Metallumcola ferriviriculae: one gene and its partner. The protein of the gene in region 2 binds, or shares a complex with, the protein of the main gene of each other region. Links are inferred from orthologs where the notes say so. Each region holds a gene or a part of one and is shown on either strand. Other genes may lie near its edges. The genes, in order: secA and secY.

The links.
Region 1: the proteins of secY (region 2) and secA are in contact, whole or in part, in a crystal structure (PDB 3DIN), measured with the Thermotoga maritima proteins. The link is inferred for Metallumcola ferriviriculae from one-to-one orthologs. Residues at the interface, in WP_004081795.1 of Thermotoga maritima: Glu108, Gly109, Glu110, Glu111, Ala236, Glu237, Arg238, Arg239, Ile240, Thr241, Ile242, Gln243, Tyr244, Ala245, Arg246, Arg247, Val248, Thr249, Gly250, Arg251, Arg252, Val253, Tyr254, Gly256, Ala257, Ser258, Thr259, Tyr260, Leu261, Pro262; in WP_004082002.1 of Thermotoga maritima: Glu261, Ala262, Arg263, Lys300, Ala301, Arg302, Thr303, Ile304, Ile305, Leu323, Tyr324, Asp325, Pro326, Val329, Ser330, Tyr333, Ile336, Lys340, Phe345, Val349, Glu363, Phe364, Tyr374, Ser375, Gly376, Gly377, Glu393, Ile395, Thr482, Ser483.

The regions. Positions count from the first base shown.
Region 1 is NZ_CP121694.1:706,987-717,709, reverse strand. Bases 4,466-7,583 are described here. They hold secA (preprotein translocase subunit SecA), read right to left. Parts: upstream 7,265-7,583; coding sequence 4,667-7,264; downstream 4,466-4,666. Other genes in these bases: MFMK1_RS03625 (DUF5317 domain-containing protein), read right to left, coding at 7,364-7,583. Also shown: MFMK1_RS03660 (transketolase family protein), read right to left, coding at 1-678; MFMK1_RS03655 (transketolase), read right to left, coding at 692-1,504; MFMK1_RS03650 (YitT family protein), read right to left, coding at 1,572-2,423; MFMK1_RS03645 (DUF362 domain-containing protein), read right to left, coding at 2,504-2,731; MFMK1_RS03640 (LmeA family phospholipid-binding protein), read right to left, coding at 2,800-3,498; more of MFMK1_RS03625, read right to left, coding at 7,584-7,960; MFMK1_RS03620 (HD-GYP domain-containing protein), read right to left, coding at 7,920-9,314; MFMK1_RS03615 (hypothetical protein), read left to right, coding at 9,313-9,561; MFMK1_RS03610 (hypothetical protein), read right to left, coding at 9,591-10,232; hpf (ribosome hibernation-promoting factor, HPF/YfiA family), read right to left, coding at 10,359-10,723. UniProt on the Escherichia coli protein: Required for protein export, interacts with the SecYEG preprotein conducting channel.
Region 2 is NZ_CP121694.1:103,201-113,774, reverse strand. Bases 7,244-10,212 are described here. They hold secY (preprotein translocase subunit SecY), read left to right. Parts: upstream 7,244-8,081; coding sequence 8,082-9,344; downstream 9,345-10,212. Other genes in these bases: map (type I methionyl aminopeptidase), read left to right, coding at 10,157-10,212; MFMK1_RS00510 (adenylate kinase), read left to right, coding at 9,507-10,160; rplO (50S ribosomal protein L15), read left to right, coding at 7,639-8,082; rpmD (50S ribosomal protein L30), read left to right, coding at 7,439-7,627; rpsE (30S ribosomal protein S5), read left to right, coding at 7,244-7,427. Outside these bases: rplD (50S ribosomal protein L4), read left to right, coding at 1-560; rplW (50S ribosomal protein L23), read left to right, coding at 560-847; rplB (50S ribosomal protein L2), read left to right, coding at 873-1,700; rpsS (30S ribosomal protein S19), read left to right, coding at 1,727-2,011; rplV (50S ribosomal protein L22), read left to right, coding at 2,031-2,375; rpsC (30S ribosomal protein S3), read left to right, coding at 2,375-3,034; rplP (50S ribosomal protein L16), read left to right, coding at 3,037-3,471; rpmC (50S ribosomal protein L29), read left to right, coding at 3,461-3,661; rpsQ (30S ribosomal protein S17), read left to right, coding at 3,681-3,944; rplN (50S ribosomal protein L14), read left to right, coding at 3,978-4,346; rplX (50S ribosomal protein L24), read left to right, coding at 4,377-4,703; rplE (50S ribosomal protein L5), read left to right, coding at 4,736-5,275; MFMK1_RS00550 (type Z 30S ribosomal protein S14), read left to right, coding at 5,300-5,485; rpsH (30S ribosomal protein S8), read left to right, coding at 5,513-5,911; rplF (50S ribosomal protein L6), read left to right, coding at 5,952-6,494; rplR (50S ribosomal protein L18), read left to right, coding at 6,536-6,901; and 2 more genes. UniProt on the Escherichia coli protein: The central subunit of the protein translocation channel SecYEG. Consists of two halves formed by TMs 1-5 and 6-10.

The DNA of each region.
Region 1 (10,723 bases), 610 kb from region 2 along the record:
GATGGTTGCCGAGTTGATTACCTCAATATCAATGCCGTCTGCTGCTAACATATCAGCTGCAGCCAATGCTTCCGCCACCATCAACCCGCAAGCAACCACGGCAGCATCCTTACCCTGTTTCATGACCTCCGCTTTACCTAATTGGAAACGATACTGCCCACCATGGATTACCGGCACGCCCGAACGTCCCAACCGAATATAAAAAGGTCCTTCAGTTTCCGCAGCATGGAAAACCGCTTGTTTCGCTTCTTCGGCATCAGCGGGGACAATTACCGTCATATTGGGCAGAACCCGCATGATGGCAATATCCTCTATACTCTGATGAGAGCCCCCATCTTCACCTACGGTAACCCCGGCATGGGTAGCGGCGATTTTCACATTGACCTTCGGATAACAGACCGAATTGCGCACTTGCTCAAATGCCCGGCCGGTAGCAAAAACCGCAAAGGAACTGGCAAAGGGAATCTTGCCGCCTTGGGCCAACCCTGCTGCGGTGCCAATCATGTTCTGTTCGGCAATCCCCATATCAAAGAAACGCTCGGGGAATTCCTTGGCAAATAATGCCGTCTTGGTGGATTTGGACAAGTCCGCATCCAACACCACCACATTCCCATTACTCTTGCCCAGCTCCACTAATGCTTTGCCGTAAGCTTCCCTGGTCGCTATTTTTTCAGTCATTATCTCTACCTCCTCAGACAAGCTCAGCTAGAGCTTTTTCCACTTGGTCAGTTTTGGGCGCATTGCCGTGCCAACCCACCTCATTTTCCATATAAGAAACACCCTTGCCTTTAATGGTTTTAGCAATAATCATCGTCGGCTTACCTTTGGTCTTTTTGGCTTCCTCCAAAGCAGCAAAAATCTGATCGAAATCATGCCCGTCAATGCCAATCACATGCCAGCCGAAGGCACGCCATTTGGCATCAACCGGTTCCACACCCATCACTTCCCGGTTTTCTCCATCAATTTGCAGCCCGTTATGGTCTAAAAACGCTGCCAGGTTGTCCAATTTATAATGAGCCGCAGCCATGGCAGCTTCCCAAATCTGCCCCTCTTGAATTTCACCGTCGCCCACCAGTGCATATACCCTTGTTTCCTGCCCGTCTAACCTAGCTGCTAAAGCCATACCATTAGCAGCAGACAGCCCCTGTCCCAGTGAGCCGGTAGCCATTTCTACCCCGGGTAGATGTTTGGAATCCGGGTGCCCCTGCAGCCGGCTGCCCAGTTTGCGCAAAGTCAGCAGCTCTTTTTGGGGAAAATAACCTCTCTCCGCCAATGTAGCATAAAGCACCGGTGCAGCATGCCCTTTAGAAAGTACAAAACGATCCCGTTCCGGCCAATCCGGTCGCTCTGGGTCAAGACGCATTTCCCGAAAATAAAGCGCGGTCACAATATCCGCAGCGGAAAGAGAACCGCCGGGATGTCCGGACCCTGCTTCACCAACCATCTCAACGATATGCCTTCTAATGCTGCGCGCTAAATCCTCTAGCTTTTGGTTGTCCTTCATACAGCAACCTCCCCGAATTTGTTTTACTATATAATCCTTTTTAATATGTAGCTTTTTTGAGCCAAAATTAGATGACTTCATGGGACATATCTTTAAATCCCTCACCCAACGCCTCATTGACATTGGTGACAATAACAAATGCCTTGGGGTCAACAGCCTGCACCATTCCCTTTATTTTGGCAACCTCAGTGCGGCTGAGAACCACCAGAATGACATCCCTGTCCTTACCGGTATAGAGACCGCGGCCATGTAAAGCAGTTGCCCCCCGATCTAACTTGGTAATAATGACCCGCCCCAATTCTTCCGATTTATCAGAGATAATTAATGCAGCTTTGACATATCCCAACCCCTCCTGCACCAAGTCAATCATCTTGGTGGTAGCAAACAAGGCAATTAATGCATAGAGGGCCAATTCCACATCAAAAACAATCCCTGCCAAAATTACCACCATGGCATCAATCAGCAGTAACCCCTTACCAACGCTGACTTTTATGTACTTGTGAATTAACTGTGCCGCCAAATCAGTACCGCCGGTAGTAGCGCCAAACTTAAATACCAAACCTAAGCCCAAACCGGTACTGATGCCGCCGTAAATCGCTGCCAGCAGCGGGTCGGAAGTCAGAGGAGTAAATAATGGGTTGAGTCCATCGGTAAAAACAGACAACATTACCGTGCCGAAAAGGGTCTTGATACCAAAACGCACACCCAACTGCCGCAGGCTGATCAGAAATAAAGGTATATTAATAACCAGCATGGTAAGGCCCACCGGCAGGTTCAGCACATAAAAAATGACGGTGGCAAGACCGCTGACACCACCAGCAGCAATCTTATTTGGAATTAAAAATAATATCAGCCCAAGAGCAGTAATAAGAGCGCCCAGGGTAATTCCCAACATGTTAATTAAACCTTTTAATCTCATAAAACAGACCTCACCAATTATTTAAAGCTCTATTCTTCTATAATTTGCCGACAAACTCCTGCCCCAATCACGTTTTTTCACTAAGTTTCTACAATTATTGCCCCGGTAGGGCAGACCTCAAGACAGTCACCACAACCGTCACAACCATCCGTGAGACGGTAATGCGGGATTCCCATTGAGCTGCCCTCAGCTGCCGAATTCCCTTTTCCGGTATAATCGCTGCCATAACCATCGTCTACAGCACCGTTGGGGCATACTACAGTACAGCTGCCGCAGGCTATACAATCAGATGTGATTTCATAAGCCATACCAGAATACCTCCATACACCAGTGTATGGTTTATTTATCCCTCCAAATATGGCTTACTATACCAACACTAATGAATGCCGGTTCCCTCTGAAACTAAGATTACCCTGCCTTGATACTGTCTCATTTTCGAAAAATATGCCTCTACGGGCATGCTGCTTAGCGGCATAATAAATGCAATGCGGCTAAGCAGCCGCTGCTGCATGGCAGGAGCAAGCTCTTTACCATTAAAAGATACTCTTTCCGGCTTATATTTCAGTTTGCCGTCTTCTAAAGTCAAGGCACCGCGGACGCCGATATTAACTTCCCTGCCTACCAGCGTAACCTTGCCAGAAAGCAACGCTTCTTTCGCCTTAATTTCTATAGTAGGCTCGCCGATTAACGGTACATTCACCTGCCGTAAATATCGGTTTATACCTTCTTCTTTTAATTCTACTTCTAAGCGGCGGGAACGGGCACTAAAAAACAACTTTTTGTCTAACAATAGTTTACGCAAATCCAAGCGAGCCTGCTCCAATTCTAAATCAACTGAAGCAGCCTGAATTGAGCCAAAATCAACCTCCTCAGCGTGAAGCCGCACCCTATCCATCCTGCCGGCTAAGACTTTAACGCCGGGCCGAGCGACCACCTCCACCCTGGCTTGGCTCAGATTAGGATAAGTGCCCACCATAGCATTCTTAATCCCCCACTCCGCCGCATCCGGAAGCAGAAACTGCCCGACAGCCAAGAATGCTACCAGCAGCAGCACCAACCGCCATCTTAATTTCATGATCCATTCCCCCGGTACAAAACTATACACCGCCTTAATTCAGGCGGTGCTTAGAACAAATTCATTACCTTGACTGCTGTCTGAGAAAGGCAAAGATAAGTTTATCCAACTTACCATCCATTACTGCATCCACATTTCCCACTTCAACATTAGTACGATGGTCTTTTACCATCGAGTACGGATGAAATACATAGGAACGTATCTGGCTGCCCCAGGCAATTTCCTTCTGCTGGCCCCTTATCGCTGCCATTTCTTCCTCCTGCTGCCGCATCTTCTGTTCAAAAAGCTTGGCCCTCAAAATACGCATCGCGGTAAGTCGATTAGCATGCTGGGACCGTTCCTTCTGGCACTGAACCACAATGCCCGAAGGCTGGTGCGTAATTCGTACGGCAGAGTCTGTTTTATTGACGTGCTGACCACCGGCGCCGCCGGAACGATAGGTATCAATTTTCAAATCACTCTCGTCAATATCAATCTCGTCATCCTGCTCCACTTCCGGTGTAACATCTACAGACGCAAATGAAGTATGCCTTCTGCCGGAAGTATCAAAAGGAGAGATGCGCACCAAGCGGTGGACGCCCCGTTCCGCCCTTATATAACCATAAGCATTAATCCCTTTGACTATAAAAGTGGCACTCTTGATACCAGCTTCATCTCCGGGCATCAGATCGATGACCTCCACCTGATAACCGCTTATCTCAGCCCAACGCTGATACATGCGAAAGAGCATCTCAACCCAGTCCTGAGATTCAGTACCGCCGGCACCGGGGTGAAGTGAGACAATGGCATTATTTTTATCATATGGGCCGGAGAGAAGCACGGCCATTTCCACCTGCTCCAGCTTAATTTTTAATTCCTGCACTGCCCGGGTACTCTCCCGAGCCAGATCTTCATCCTCTTGGCCAAGTTCAAGCAGCACTTCCAATTCCTCCACCTTGTAAGCAAGCTTACTGTAGGTTTCGAGCTCCTCTTTTACCGCAGCCACTTCACGGGTCATTTTTGGGGCCTGCTCAGCATCATCCCAAAAATTAGGTTTGGCCATTGCCGCCTCTAACTCTTTCAGCCGCTCTTGGTTTCCCGCTACGTCAAAGAGAAACCCTCAGTTCCTCAATTCTTTTGCTTAGCTTTTCCAGTTCCGTTTTGAGCTCTGCTAACATGCTCACCCTCCTTAATTTCTACCGCAGCACTTTTTATATTTTTTACCGCTGCCACAAGGACAAGGGTCGTTGCGGCCAACCTTATTTTCATTCCTTACCGGACGCATCTCCTGGTCCTCGGAGTATCTATTTTCTACCACATTCTGTCGTTCCTCCGGTCTTTCCACCACTTTCACCCGATACACGTAACGCACCACATCATCCTGAATGCTGGCAATCATATCATTAAACATTTCGTAGCCCTCTTTTTTATAGGCAACTAATGGGTCCTGCTGACCCACTGCCCTCAGACCGATACCCTGACGCAATTGGTCCATGGCATCCAAATGATCCATCCACTTAGCGTCTACAACCTTAAGAATTACCATTCGTTCCAGTTCGCGCATCGTCTCGGCGCTTAGTTCCTCTTCCCGCTGCTCATAAAGAGCCAGGGCCCTTTCCTTGAACATCTCGCGAACATCTTCTTTATCCATATTTTTCATCTGGTCTTCCGTCAAGTCATGTCCAGGTAAAAACAGCTGTTCCACATAATCGAGCATACTCTTCAAATCCCAGTTTTCCGGGAAATTGCTCTCTGCTCCATACAAATCAACTGTGCCGTCAATTACTGTTTCAATCATACCTATTACAGTTTCTTTCAGATTATTACCCATCAGCACCTTGAGACGCTGGTCATAAATAACTTCCCGCTGCTGATTCATTACATCATCATATTCAAGCACATGTTTACGAATATCGAAGTTTCTGGCTTCCACTTTTTTCTGGGCTGATTCAATAGACCGGGATATCAGAGGATGGTCAATAGGTGTTGAATCATCCATTCCCAGTTTATCCATAATGCCGGAAATATTATCAGACCCAAACAACCGCATCAAATCATCTTCAAGAGAAACATAGAAGCGGCTGGAACCCGGGTCACCCTGACGCCCGGAACGACCCCGCAGCTGATTATCAATGCGGCGACTTTCATGCCTTTCAGTACCGATAATATGCAGACCGCCGGCAGCTAATACCTTTTCCCGTTCCACTTTAGCAGTTTCCTTTTTCTTTTCAATCAGCGCCGCCATTTCATCCGGCTCCGCACCTTCCGGCAGTTCCTGTTGAGCCAAAAACTCCGCATTACCTCCCAGCACAATGTCAGTACCCCTGCCGGCCATATTGGTAGCAATGGTTACCGAACCGAACCTACCCGCCTGGGCCACAATTTCCGCCTCTTTTTCATGATGCTTAGCGTTAAGAACATTGTGCGGAACACCTCTTTGTTTCAACAGCTTACTAAGATGTTCTGAAAACTCAATAGAAATGGTACCTACCAATACCGGCTGCCCTATTTCATGTTTTTCTGCAATTTCTTCCACTGCTGCGTTAAATTTGCCCTGTTCGGTACGATAGACCAGATCAGATAAATCCTCACGAATCATCGGCTCGTTGGTGGGCATCACCACAACATCAAGACCGTAAATTTTCCTAAATTCCTGTTCCTCTGTTTCAGCGGTACCGGTCATACCCGCCAGCTTATTATACATTCGGAAAAAGTTCTGGAAGGTAATGGTTGCCAGAGTCTGAGATTCCCGCTCAATCTTGACGCCTTCCTTAGCTTCAATCGATTGGTGCAGCCCTTCGCTGAACCGTCGTCCAAACATCAAACGACCGGTAAATTCATCTACAATTACTACCTGACCATCCTTAACCACATAGTCACGGTCACGTTTCATCATTACATGGGCTCTTAAGGCCTGATTGACGTGATGGCTCAATTCCATATGCTTATCGTCATAGAGGTTCTCAACGCCCAGCATCTGCTCAACCTTCGCCACCCCTTCTTCGGTGAGGGTGACTACATTGGCCTTTTCGTCCATGGTGTAATGTTCTTCTTTTTTCAACCGGGGAATAATCTTGGTAACGGTATAATAAAGGTCTGTTGCCTTATCTGACTGACCGGAAATAATTAATGGTGTCCGTGCCTCATCAATGAGGATACTGTCCACCTCGTCAATAATGGCATAGTTCAAATCGCCCTGAACCAATTGATCACCATACATGGCCATATTATCCCGCAGGTAATCGAAACCAAATTCATTATTGGTACCGTATACCACATCACAGGCATAGGCCTCCCGCCGCTGCTCATGGTCTAAACCATGTACTATCAGACCGACAGTTAGACCCAAATATTTATACAGCTGACCCATCCATTCGCTGTCCCGGCTGGCAAGATAATCATTTACAGTAACAACGTGCACACTGCCCGCCAGCGCATTAAGATAGACTGGTAAAGTAGCGACTAGGGTTTTACCCTCACCAGTCTTCATCTCGGCAATCCTGCCCTGGTGCAGCACCATACCACCCATCAATTGGACATCAAAGTGCCGCATCCCCAATACTCTTTGGGACGCTTGACGCACCACTGCGAAGGCCTCGGGCAGAAGGTCGTCCAACGTTTCGCCTTCTTCAAGCCGGCTGCGAAATTCAGCCGTCTTATCCTTTAGCTCATCTTCAGTCAAAGCAAGCATGTCCTCTTCCAGGTCATTAATCTGATTGACCATTTTAGAAAGCTTCTTTATAACTTTCGCGTTTTCATCTAGTAGGCTGCGAAGCATCTTCAGCATTGATCAAGCTCCTCCCACAATAATTAAATAAGGAATCCAACCCGGATCCCCCATATAAAAATTCTTATCAAGTTATTTTATCACTTATAATTCCTTCCTTCAACTCCTGCCGCCCTTTACTGAGACAACCTTATAATAAGAAGAAATATTTGCCATAATACTGCTAATTAATACAATAATACCTAGGTCCATGACAATATCACCGATGCTGTACCATCCCCCCGAACCTGTTAGGGGGTTTTTTACTTTTATTATATCTGCCAATATGGGTAACCTAGTAGCCCCGGTCAACAAACCGTGAATGCCGTCACTTACCGTTTGCAAATTGTAGCTGAATTCTTGGGACATCCCCGCCGTACCAACCGGCATAATTCCGTTATTAGCTGCTATCACCACAAAATTTAGCATTATGCCAAGGCCAATAAGTCTAATGCCCCACGGCTGGAAATTCACCCAAACAAAATAAAACAGCAGCAGATATGATAACATGTGCACTGCATAATGGAGTGAGCCCACGCCAAGCGGCAGGCGTCCAAGGCCAAATTGAAGCAGAAACGCAATCAATACTGCCCAGCCCCGCTTAATTGATAGATTTTTCAAGTTACTTAACCTACCACCACGAATGTATCCCACCACAAGTCCTATTACTGCTGCTTCAATAAACATTGCCGACATCACCTTCCACCATGTCGTCATCTTTTATATCTTCCTTACTTTCGCCACTTTCATCCATATCGTTAATTTCTTCGGCTATTTCATCCTGCTCCGCCAACAGCGATGTATCCTGCCGCGTTTTTTCCTGTATTACCTCTACAAGGTCAGGATAGACAGTTCTAAATGCCTCCACAACCTGCGGGTCAAATTGGCTGCCGGAGCCGGATACGATCTCATCGTATGCCTGCTGCGGTGTCATCGCATTCCTGTATGGGCGGTCGGAACTCATGGCATCAAACGCATCCGCCACAGCTATTATCCGAGCCCCAAGTGGTGTCTCCTTTCCCACAAGTCCTGACGGATAGCCTCTGCCGTCCCACCGCTCGTGGTGGTGCTTAATCGTCTCGTGGCCATCTTTTAAGAACGTTATCCCCTTGACGATCTGTGCCCCGACCTCGGAATGTTTCTTCATCATAGCAAATTCATCGTCATCCAAGCGACCGGGTTTATTTAGAATACTTTCGTTTACCCCCACCTTACCGGTGTCGTGCAGCAGTGCCAAGGATTTTATTATTTCGATTCGATCATCGGGCAAACCCAGCTGCCCGGCTAATGCGATACTATAACGGGCCACCCGGTCCGAATGCCCCCTGGTATAGCGGTCCTTCGCGTCGATGGTATTTGCTAAGCTTTCGACAGTCTCCATGTATGCCCGACGCATGTCTATGTATAGCTGAAATGAACGGCGGGCAATCAATAATGGTACCAAAAAAAGCAGTACCCCTGTCACCCCGGTAACCTTATAAACCATAGAAATCAAAAAACCCAGCGGGATTAATGCAACTATATTGGATATTTCCCATCGATGGTTGGTTTTCCAAATGCGCATAAACGTAACATTGGTAACCAAACTAACCACAATTATGACGAAAAATAAGTTTAATATTGAACAAAACAGCATTACTGCTATTAAACTTAAAATATATGCGGCTCCTCTTTCAGGGACTATCATCAGTATTTGATGTAACAAAATGCTTGAGACCGCGATTGTAATGACTGTTTGGGCAATATTAAAAGAAGTTTTTACAATATTTTGATCCTCGTCAAAGATCATCGCCACACCAAAGGCCGCGCTGGTAATTACAGTGGCCTCAAACGGTGTAAAAAGGATAATATTGGCAAACCAAATAGCCAAACCAACTGAGACTTTTGTCCCATGAGGCAATTTTACCGGCAATAATTCTGCGATTAGCGTTGCGATAAAAAAAACAAAAAGATCAACCAAGCTTGTGTTGACCGCAGGTTCTACATAGTAATATAGCAGCGGGACTATTCCAACTGCTGATATAATCATGCCAATTATGTATGCTCTTGCTTTCAATGGAATTTCTGACATGAACGCCACTTCCAAATATGTTTTTTGGACCGACAGTAAAACTACTTACCAACGATGGCTGGCGCCACCGGCCAAAATTAATGTAGCCAGTGTTGTAAAAATCGCAATCAGTCTTGCCATTAGAAATACCCCCTTCACGGTACATCTCTACAGCCCCGCTAATGGCTGCAGGAATACCGCTCCGCTCATGGGTATTTCCGCTCCGCTAACTAATCCCGTAAAACAAACTGTCGGCCCAAATTTTTAGCATTGTTAGTTTAATCATGCGACTGATAACTACTCAGCCAAACGCAGCAAACGACGGTTTACTGCGTCCAGCGCCGCTTTACAGGCCGCTTCCCTGGCGTTACCCCGGGCATACGCGGACCCAAGCAGGTTATCTTCTCCGGCGGACGTTACCGCCGTTACCGATACGGATACCAGTTGTGACATTTCCACAGGCATTACCATAACTTGGTCAACCGCAAATCTAATGTCTGCACTTATCGCCTGCTCTAGGGCTACCAATGTCGCCTGCGCTGCTAAACGCAGAACATTCTTCTCGGACTTCGCCCCTTCCACTTCTGCTGTAAAGGTTTCTTCTTCATGTTTGATGGATACCCTTACAACTGCCGTGATATTCGCACTTTCCACATTGACGTTAGTCAATTTTGGCCGAATAAACGACTGCTTTCCCTGGGACACCTGAGCAATGCTTATTTTTTTATGGTCAACGTTGATGCCCCCACGTACCTGTAACACGGTTTCAATATCCCGAACCAACTGCTTCGGGTTACGTCCCTTGCTTGACAGCACGTGAACTTCGGATATCTCCTCTTCAGCCCAAATAATTCTGCTGGACAAGACACCGTCCACTTGATTAATTACGTCTTCCATTTCGGCTACTAGGTTTTCGTTTAAACTTTTTTCAATCGCCATTGCATCTACTCCCCGTTAACCGTCTGATTTCATTCTCCATTCGACACCGATTCCATAATTTCCTGTAATAACCATAATTTTAAGTAAATAAAAAAAGTGCCGCAATATTCGCGGCACCTGTAAATTCTAAAATTCTGGTTCTATTAAGCCGTAATTACCATCTTTACGTTGGTAAACCACATTGACCTGCTCGGTTTCCGCATTAGAGAAAACGAAGAAATTATGTCCCAACAAGTTCATCTGCATGATAGCTTCATCCACCGGCATTGGTTTGATGGCAAATCGTTTGGTGCGCAGTACCTGAGGCTCCTCTTCTTCATCAGCGCCGTTTCCCTGACTCTGGGCGACAAGCTCCCGTAGACCGTTAAGGCGGGTCTTTTTAGCCAGCTTGGTCTTATATTTCTTAATTTGTTTTTCCAGTTTTTCAATTACCGCATCGACTGAGCCATACATATCCCCTGACTCTTCTTCCCCCCGGATAATTATGCCCT
Region 2 (10,574 bases):
GCGTCTTCGGTGCACCTATCAACGAGCATGTAATGCACGAAGCTGTAGTGGCTCATCTAGCTAACCGGCGTCGCGGTACTCACGCCACAAAAAGTCGTGGCGAAGTGAGGGGAGGCGGCAAAAAGCCTTGGCGTCAAAAAGGGACCGGTCGTGCGCGTGTTGGTACTATTCGTTCTCCGTTATGGCGCGGCGGTGCCATAACATTTGGCCCCAGTCCCCGGGATTACAGCACTAGTATTCCTAAAAAAGTACGGCGTCTGGCTATCAAGTCTGCATTATCGTCAAAGGTCTTGGAAGGCAGTTTGATAGTTGTGGATGATTTAAAATTTGAAAAGCCCAGGACTAAAGAGATGGCCGGTGTGCTTAATGCACTGGGCATAGAGGAAAAGGCTTTGGTGATTTCTAACGGTGAAGGAGACAATGTGAGATTGTCCGCCAGAAACATCGCCAGCGTCAAGCCTTTAGCCCCTATTAATCTTAATGCATACGACATCTTGAACTATAACAAGGTGGTCATTACTAAAGATGCGGTCCACAAAGTGGAGGAGGTGCTTGGTTAATGCGTCGTCCCCATGAGATTCTGGTGCGTCCGGTAATTTCAGAACGCACTGTCGAGCTGATGGAAGATAACAAATACACATTTATTGTCGCTAAGAAAGCGAATAAAAGCGAGATTAAAAAGGCCGTTGAAGAGATCTTCGATGTTACCGTCACCCGGGTGAACACCTTGATGGTAAGAGGGAAAAACAGGCGGATGGGTCGTTTTGAAGGTAAGACTCCAGACCGAAAAAAGGCCATTGTTACTCTTAAACCCGGAGACAAAATCGAAGTGTTTGAAGGGCTATAGGTTTAGGTAAAAGGAGGGTATTCAAATGGCGATTAAAAAGTTTAAGCCCACCTCACCGGGCCGCCGCCAAATGACGGTTTCTACATTCGAAGAGGTTACTAAAAAGGAACCGGAAAAATCATTGGTGGAGCCGGTCAAAAAGACCGGTGGCCGCAACGCGCAAGGTCGTCTGACCGTTCGTCACCGTGGCGGCGGGCATAAACGTTTATACAGAGTGATTGATTTCAAGAGAAATAAAGATATAATTCCGGCAAAAATTGCCGCAGTTGAATATGATCCCAATCGGTCCGCTAATATTGCCTTACTGCATTATGCGGACGGGGAAAAGAGCTACATTCTAGCCCCTAACGGTTTGGGCGTGGGTGACATGGTTGAATCCGGTGAAGGTGCGGACATTAAGGTTGGTAATGCACTGCCGCTGAAGAACATTCCTGTGGGTACAATTATTCATAATATCGAACTACAACCGGGTAAGGGCGGACAGCTTTGTCGTTCTGCCGGGACATCTGCGCAGTTGATGGCGAAAGAGGGAAAACACTGTCATCTTCGTCTTCCTTCTGGGGAGGTTAGATTGGTGCTGCAGGACGGCAGAGCTACCATCGGACAGGTGGGCAACATCGACCATGAGAACATTACTATCGGTAAAGCAGGGCGTTCACGGTGGAAGGGTATTCGGCCCACTGTTCGTGGTGTGGTAATGAACCCTGTGGACCACCCCCACGGCGGTGGTGAAGGTCGTTCACCTGTCGGTCGAAATCCTGTTACTCCTTGGGGCAAACCGGCTCTGGGTGCAAAGACCCGGAAGAAAAATAAGCCTTCTAACCGGTTGATTGTGAAACGGCGTAAGGGTTAATGAGTACGAGGAAGGAGGCGTAATGAATGGGAAGATCCTTAAAAAAAGGTCCATATTGCGATCCCAAATTGCTTAAGAAGATAGAAGAAATGAATGAAAATGAACAAAAGCGAGTAATTAAAACCTGGTCGCGCAGTTCTACCATATTTCCACAGTTTGTCGGTCATACTATAGCGGTGCATGGTGGCAGGAAACACATTCCCATTTACATCACTGAAGATATGGTTGGGCATAAACTAGGTGAATTTGCACCTACTAGAACGTTCAAAGGACATGGATCACATACGGAACGTTCCACATCTTTGAAATAGATTGAGAGGGGGGTTAACCATGGAAGCTAAAGCAGTAGCTAGGTATATTCGCGTTTCTCCGCGGAAAGTGCGTCAGGTGGCCAACATGATTAAGGGCAAAGATATACTGGAAGCGCAGGCGGTGCTGAAATATACGCCTAAAAGGGGTGCTGGATATATTGCCAAAGTTCTGCAGTCTGCTGTGGCTAACGCTGAGCATAACTACGAAATGGACCCCGACAATATGTATGTGGCCAATGCCTACGTTGATCAGGGGCCAACATTGAAAAGATTTATGCCCAGGGCAATGGGCAGAGCTGATAAGATTAGAAAAAGGACCAGTCACATTACCGTGGTGGTACGGGAAAAGGAGGAGGTTAATTAGTGGGGCAGAAAGTTCATCCTAAAGGTCTGCGTATAGGCATCATTAAAGACTGGGATGCCAAATGGTATGCTGACAAGGATTATGCTGATTTACTGTATGAAGACATTGAAATAAGACGCTTTCTGAAAAAACGACTATATGATGCAGGTATTTCCACTGTCGAAATTGAACGTGCAGCTAACCGTATTAAGATTTCCATCCATACTGCTAAACCTGGTATTGTTATTGGCCGCGGTGGGTCGGAAGTGGAAGCACTGCGTAAGGAATTGGAAAAATTAACAGATAAAAAAGTTAATGTTAATATCGTGGAAATCAAAAGGCCTGAATTAGACGGTCAACTGGTTTCGGAGAACGTTGCATCTCAGCTGGAACGAAGAGTTTCTTTTCGCCGGGCTATGAAGCAAGTTGTATCCCGCTCCATGCGGTTTGGGGCCGAAGGCATTAAAATAATGTGCGCCGGTCGTTTGGGCGGTGCGGAAATTGCTAGAACCGAATGGTATAGTGAAGGAAAAGTACCGCTGCATACTTTAAGAGCAGATATTGATTATGGATTTGCGGAAGCCAATACAACTTACGGTAAGATTGGCGTAAAGGTTTGGATTTATAAAGGCGAAGTACTTCCTGAAGCAAAAGGTAAAGTGAAGGAAGGAGGCAACTAACCATGTTGATGCCGAAAAGGGTAAAATGGCGTAGACAACACCGGCCAAGTCTTTCTGGTAAAGCTATAAAGGGCAGTAATGTTGATTTCGGTGAATACGGTCTGCAGGCATTAGAACCGGCCTGGATCACTAGCCGTCAAATCGAAGCAGCACGTATCGCTATGACCCGTTATATCAAACGGGGCGGGAAAGTTTGGATTAGAATTTTCCCTGATCGTCCTATTACGGCAAAACCAGCGGAAACCCGTATGGGTAGTGGTAAAGGCTCTCCGGAATACTGGGTAGCTCCTGTGAAACCGGGTAGGATTATGTTTGAAATGGCCGGAGTGACTGAAGAAATAGCCAAAGAAGCAATGCGCTTGGCTAGTCATAAGTTGCCGATTAAAACCAAGTTTATAAAACGTAACGAAGTGGGTGGTGAGGCCGATGAAAGCTAATCAGCTACGGGATTTAACCACAGAAGAATTGGTGCGGAAAGTTGATGATTTCAAAGAAGAATTGTTTAACTTACGTTTCCAATTAGCTACCGGCCAGTTGGATAATCCTTTGCGTATTAAAAATGTCCGCAGGGATATTGCCAGAGCTAAGACTGTTTTAAGAGAACGGGAATTAAAACAGGAAGCGTAAGTGAAAGGAGGAAAGGCACTTGGCTGAGAGAACTTTGCGTAAGGGCCGTGTTGGCCACGTTGTTAGTGATAAAATGGAAAAAACAGTGGTTGTATCTGTTGAAACCTATGTTCGCCATCCGCTTTATGGCAGAACGGTTAAGAAAAGTAATAAGTTTAAAGCTCATGATGAGGCCAACCAATGCAGGATTGGCGATAAGGTAAAAATCGTTGAGACCCGTCCGTTGAGCAAGGATAAGCGCTGGCGGATAGCGGAAATCCTGGAAAAAGCCCAAAAGCTATAGTATTGGTTGCGAGTCGAAAGGGGGTAACATCACATGATACAAGCCCAGACGATGCTAAAAGTCGGAGACAACACTGGTGCCAAAAAATTAATGTGCATTCGAGTGCTGGGTGGTTCAGGGCGCCGATATGCTGCGGTTGGTGATATAGTAATCGCATCTGTTAAGGAAGCGGCACCTGGTGGTGTGGTTAAAAAAGGTGATGTTGTTAAGGCAGTTGTGGTACGAACCAAAAAAGGTAATAGAAGACCTGATGGAACCTATATACGTTTCGATGAAAACGCAGCGGTAATCATTAACGACCAAGGCCAACCCAAAGGAACGCGTATTTTTGGTCCGGTTGCCAGGGAACTGCGTGACAGGGATTATATGAAGATTGTTTCGTTAGCACCCGAGGTGCTTTAGGTTATTAACCGGTTTGCGGAGGTGAAAATATTGGCAAGCCCTAAAGTTCATGTAAAAAAAGGGGATACCGTCGTTGTAGTTAGCGGAAAAGATGTTGGCAAAAAGGGCAAGGTACTGCAGGTGCTGCCCCGGGATATGCGGGTAGTGGTAGAAGGTGTAAACGTAGTAAAACGCCATACCAAAGCTACTCAACAGATGCCCCAAGGCGGTATAGTGGAAAAAGAGGCCCCAATTGCCAGCTCCAATGTGATGGTATACTGCAGCAAGTGCAATCAGCCCACCAAAATTGGCAAGAAGTTTCTTGATGACCAAAGTAAGGTGCGCGTTTGCAAGAAATGCGGTGAAGATTTAGATTAAGGTTGTTCTGCCGGAAAGGGGGTAAAATTATGGTGGCAAGACTAAAAGAAAAGTACCTGAAAGAAACGCAACCGGCATTGAAAGAAAAGTTCGGTTACAAGAATACCATGGAAGTGCCAAAACTGGAAAAAGTGATTATTAACATGGGAGTGGGCGAAGCTACTCAAAACCCCAAAGCCCTGGATGGCGCGGTGGAAGATTTAACCGCAATTACTGGGCAAAAGCCGGTAATTACCAAGGCAAAAAAATCAGTGGCGGCGTTTAAATTGCGGGAAGGTACTCCCATCGGTTGCAAAGTTACCCTGAGAGGGGATAAAATGTACGAATTTGTAGACCGGTTGGTGAATGTTACCTTGCCCCGGGTAAGGGACTTTAACGGCGTTTCCCCCAAGGCCTTTGATGGTCGCGGTAACTATACCCTGGGTATGAAAGAACAGTTGATTTTCCCGGAAATTGATTATGATAAGGTAGATAAAGTCAGAGGGATGGACATTGTTTTTGTTACTTCAGCTAAGTCTGATGAAGAATCACGAGAATTGTTGCGTTTAATGGGAATGCCATTTAGACAGTAAAAAGCCAAGGAGGAGGGATAAACAGTGGCAAAGAAATCTATGATCGCCAAAGCAAAGCGCACGCCCAAGTACCGAGTGCGGGCCCACAACCGCTGCAGAGTCTGCGGCCGTCCCCATGGTTACATGCGGAAATTTGGTATCTGCCGAATTTGCTTCCGTGAACTGGCGTATAAAGGTGAAATACCCGGCGTTACCAAGTCTAGCTGGTAATATAGATATCGGAAGGGGGTAGTTAAGATGGTAATGACGGATCCGATTGCAGATTTGCTGACCAGAATTCGCAATGCGAGTATGGCCAATAAAAGTACAGTTGAAGTGCCTGCCTCCAAGATTAAAAAAGCGATTGCTGAAATATTCAAGGCAGAAGGCTACATCAAAGATGTTGAATATGTTGATGACAGCAAACAGGGTATTTTAAGGCTGTACCTAAAATATGGTAAGAGTAATGAAAAAGTAATTACCGGCCTGAAAAGAATCAGCAAACCGGGATTGCGTGTTTATGCTAATAAAGATGAAATACCAAGGGTTTTAGGCGGCTTGGGTGTGGCGGTTATTTCCACTTCCAAAGGAGTAATGACCGATAAAGCAGCTCGCCAGGGAGGAACTGGTGGCGAAGTCATCTGTTACATTTGGTAAGAAACACTTATAGCAGTTTTTCACGACAGGAGGTGTCATTATGTCCAGAGTTGGTAGATTGCCTATAAACATTCCTGAGGGTACGGAAGTTAATAAGACTGGAAACAAAGTTACCGTTAAGGGACCAAAAGGGCAACTGGAAAAAGAATTTCACCCGGAAATTGATATTAACATTGAAGACGGTGTAATTAATGTGACCCGTCCCACTAATAAAAAGCAGCATCGTGCACTGCATGGGCTGACCAGAGCACTGTTAAACAATCTGGTTCAAGGTGTTACAAATGGTTTCCAAAAAGGACTCGAATTGACTGGTGTAGGTTATCGGGCTAATATGCAGGGTAAAAAATTAGTGCTACATGTGGGTTATTCACAGCCGGTAGAGATGGAGCCGCCGGCGGGTATAGAAATTGAGACACCTGTTCCTACCAAGATTATCGTTAAAGGTATTGATAAAGAATTGGTGGGTGCAATTGCCGCAAACATTCGGAAAGTGAGAGAACCGGAACCCTATAAAGGCAAAGGTATCAGGTATGAAGGCGAGCGGATCCGCAGAAAAGTTGGTAAGGCCGGATCTGCCAAGTAATACTACCTTGTCTGGGTTGCTGCAGAAAGGAGTGACATTCCTTGTTTAAAAAGTATAACCGTAAGGCGGTTAGAGATAAAAAACGGAGACGATTACGTAACAAACTATTTGGGACATCAGAACGCCCGCGTCTGTCCGTTTATCGCAGTTCTAAACACATCTATGCACAAGTAATTGATGATACTGTTGGCAGCACACTGGTAGCGGCCTCCACTTTAGATGCAGATATAAAAGGTGAAATCATCGGTGCTAATGCAGAAGCTGCAAAGAAAACGGGCCAGCTGGTGGCAAAAAAAGCCCTTGAAAAAGGAATTAAAAAGGTGGTATTTGATCGGGGTGGATACATTTATCACGGTCGAATAGCTGCGCTGGCAGAAGGTGCCAGAGAAGGCGGCTTGGAATTTTAAAGTTTTTGGCAAAGGAGGGAAATGAATGGTCGGTATTGACCCTAATAAACTGGAACTGAATGAGAAAGTTGTTAGTATTAACCGTGTAGCTAAAGTTGTAAAAGGCGGACGGCGCTTCAGTTTTAGTGCTTTGGTTGTTGTAGGAGACGGTAACGGATATGTAGGAGCGGGCTTCGGTAAGGCAAATGAGGTCCCTGGAGCTATTCGTAAGGGAATAGAAAACGCTAAGAAAAACCTGATTAAAATTCCTTTGGTGGGTACTACTATTCCCCATGAGATGGTAGGAAGATTCGGGGCTGGACGGGTATTATTAAAGCCCGCTTCGGAAGGTACCGGAGTTATTGCCGGTGGCCCTGTACGTGCGGTACTTGAACTGGCCGGTATCAGAGATATTTTGACCAAGTCCCTGGGCTCTGCCAATGCCAACAATATGGTATATGCTACACTAGAAGGATTGAAAAGCATGAAACGCGCTGAGGATGTTGCAAAACTCCGTGGCAAATCCGTTGAAGAGTTGCTTGGGTAGGAGGAATGGCAATGGCAAAGAAATTGAAAATTACACTCAAGAAAAGCATTATCGGACAGAATGAACAACAGCGTGGTACAGTGGCCGCATTGGGTTTGAGAAAATTGCACCAAAGCGTGGTCAAGGAAGACACACCCAATATTCGCGGCATGGCTGAGAATGTAAATCATTTAGTGGTTGTAGAAGAAATTGAGGTTTAGGAGGTGTAGCTGTGGTTAGACTCCATGAACTCAAGCCAGCAGAAGGTGCCAAAAAAGCTTCTACCCGTAAGGGAAGAGGTATTGGCTCCGGTTTAGGAAAAACATCCGGCCGCGGTCACGGCGGGCAAAACTCCCGTTCCGGCGGCGGTGTTAGACGTGGTTTTGAAGGCGGACAAATGCCTTTGACCCGTAGGCTTCCTAAACGCGGCTTTACAAATATTTTTGCTAAGGAAATCGCGATTGTAAATCTGGATCAGTTAAATGCTTTCAACGAGGGAACTGAAGTCACTCCCGAGCTATTGGTACAAGAAGGCATCGTTAATCAGGTCAAGGATGGTATCAAGATATTGGCTAACGGAGAATTGACTAAATCCTTAACAGTAAAAGCAAATTTCTTTAGTAAAGCAGCAGCCGAAAAAATTGAGGCTGCCGGTGGAAGAGCTGAGGTGGTATAATGTTTGCCAGTTTAAAGTCTGCCATGAAGATAGATGACCTGCGTAGAAAGATTGTTTTTACGATACTGATGTTTTTTGTCTTCCGTCTTGGGGCGCATATCCCCGTGCCGGGGATTGATACAGCGCAGTTAAAGCAACTGATGGACAGCGGTACCCTGTTTGGTTTTATTGATGTAATATCCGGCGGGGCATTCAAAAAGTTTACTATTTTTGCTATGGGCATCATGCCTTACATCAACGCATCCATTATCATGCAGCTGTTGACTGTGGTAATCCCATATTTGGAGCGCCTGGCCAAGGAAGGTCAGGAAGGGCAAAAGAAGATTGTTCAGTTTACACGTTACGGTACGGTTATTCTAGGTTTTATTCAGGCAGTTGGTATGGCTTTTTATTTGGGTAAGGCCGGTGTATTGGAGAATGCCGGCATCGGGTCTTATGCCGTTATAGCTATCACTTTAACAGCCGGCACGGCTTTTCTCATGTGGCTGGGTGAAATGATTACGGAAAAAGGAATTGGTAATGGTATTTCCTTAATTATTTTCGCTGGGATTGTATCCCGTCTGCCTGCAGGTCTATACGGTATGTACCAATACGTGTCCACAGGTGAGACCAGTATTTTTGCGGTACTATTTTTCTTGGTAATTGCTCTTGTGGTAATTGCCGGTGTTGTAGCTATTCAAGAAGGGCAGAGACGCATTCCGGTGCAGTATGCAAAACGAGTGGTAGGTAGAAAAGTTTACGGCGGACAATCAACACATATTCCGCTTAAAGTGAATCAGGCGGGAGTAATTCCGGTTATTTTTGCCATGTCAATCTTACTTTTCCCTACAACTATTGCATCATGGTTTCCCAATAATGCTTTTGCTCAAACAATAGTAGGGATATTTAGCTTTAGGTCTGTGTCGTATATGGTTATGTACGCGCTATTGATTATTTTCTTCACTTATTTTTATACTGCGGTTACGTTTAATCCCCAGGATGTTGCGGATAACATGAAAAAATATGGTGGTTTTATTCCTGGCCTGCGGCCGGGAAGACCTACAGCTGAGTATATTGATAGGGTTTTGACTAGAATCACGTTATCCGGTGCCATTTTCCTGGCAGCGATTGCATTACTGCCTAACTTAGTTATGGCACTGACAGGTTTGAACATTTATTTTGGTGGTACAGCACTGCTGATTGTAGTAGGGGTAGCATTAGAGACCATGAAGCAAATAGAGTCTCAGCTATTAATGCGTAACTACCAAGGTTTTATGAAGTAGATTGCTTCGCTTAACGTGCATCAGCATAAAGAAACTTTGCTTGTGCCGCAAAGAATAGAACACTAGCTTTAAAAGGTGTAAGCTTTTGGCACAAGCGCATTAGTTTAAACTTATGCCGTCAGAAGTAATTTTCTGGCAGGTGCAAAACAGGGAGGGGTTCAAGTGAGGTTACTGTTGATGGGTCCTCCGGGGGCCGGTAAAGGTACGCAAGCTGAGGTTTTAACTGAAAAGCTTAAAATACCTCACATTTCTACTGGCGATATGTTCCGGAAGGCTATCAAGGATGGAACTGAGTTGGGTAAGAAAGCTAAAGAGTATATGGATGCTGGAAAGCTGGTACCTGATGAAGTAACTGTAGGCATTGTTAAAGAACGCCTAGGCGAATCCGATTGCGGGCAAGGCTTTTTGTTAGACGGTTTTCCTCGCACGGTAAATCAAGCGGAAGCGTTGGATGAGATCCTTAAACAATTACGGATTAAACTAGATGCGGTAATTAACATTGAGGTGCCCAGGGAAAAACTCTTAGACCGCTTAACCGGACGACGCATATGCAAAGATTGTGGTGCCACCTATCACGTAACATTTAACCAACCTCAAGAAGCAAATAATTGTGATGTCTGCGGTGGAGAACTGTATCAGCGCAGCGACGATACAGCAGAGACTGTAGCTAATAGATTAGATGTATATGCCAAGCAAACGCAACCGTTAATTGAATTTTATCAGAAGCAGGGCCTTTTGGCCGACATTAACGGTGACCAGAAAATCAGCGCAGTACTGAAAGAAATTGGCGAAAGGCTTGGGAGCGACTTGGTATGATTACTCTTAAATCCGACCGTGAATTGGAATATATGCGTGATGCCGGCAGGATAGTGGCTGAAACTCATCTTGAACTAGAAAAGGCGATTAGACCAGGCATCACTACTAAAGAATTAGATATAATTGCTGAAAAATATATCCTAAGTCAAGGGGCAAAGCCCGCGTTTAAAGGTTATCAGGGGTTTCCCGCCAGCATCTGCGTTTCTATTGACGCGGAGGTGGTTCACGGCATCCCGGGTTTAAGGGAATTAAAAAATGGAAATATTATTAGTATTGATATTGGCACAGTGATAAATGGATTCTATGGTGATGCTGCTAGAACTTTTCCCGTTGGTGAAATTGACGAGGATATGCAGCGGTTGCTGCGAGTGACTGAAGAATCGCTGAAAGCCGGTATTGCCAAAGCTGTGGAAG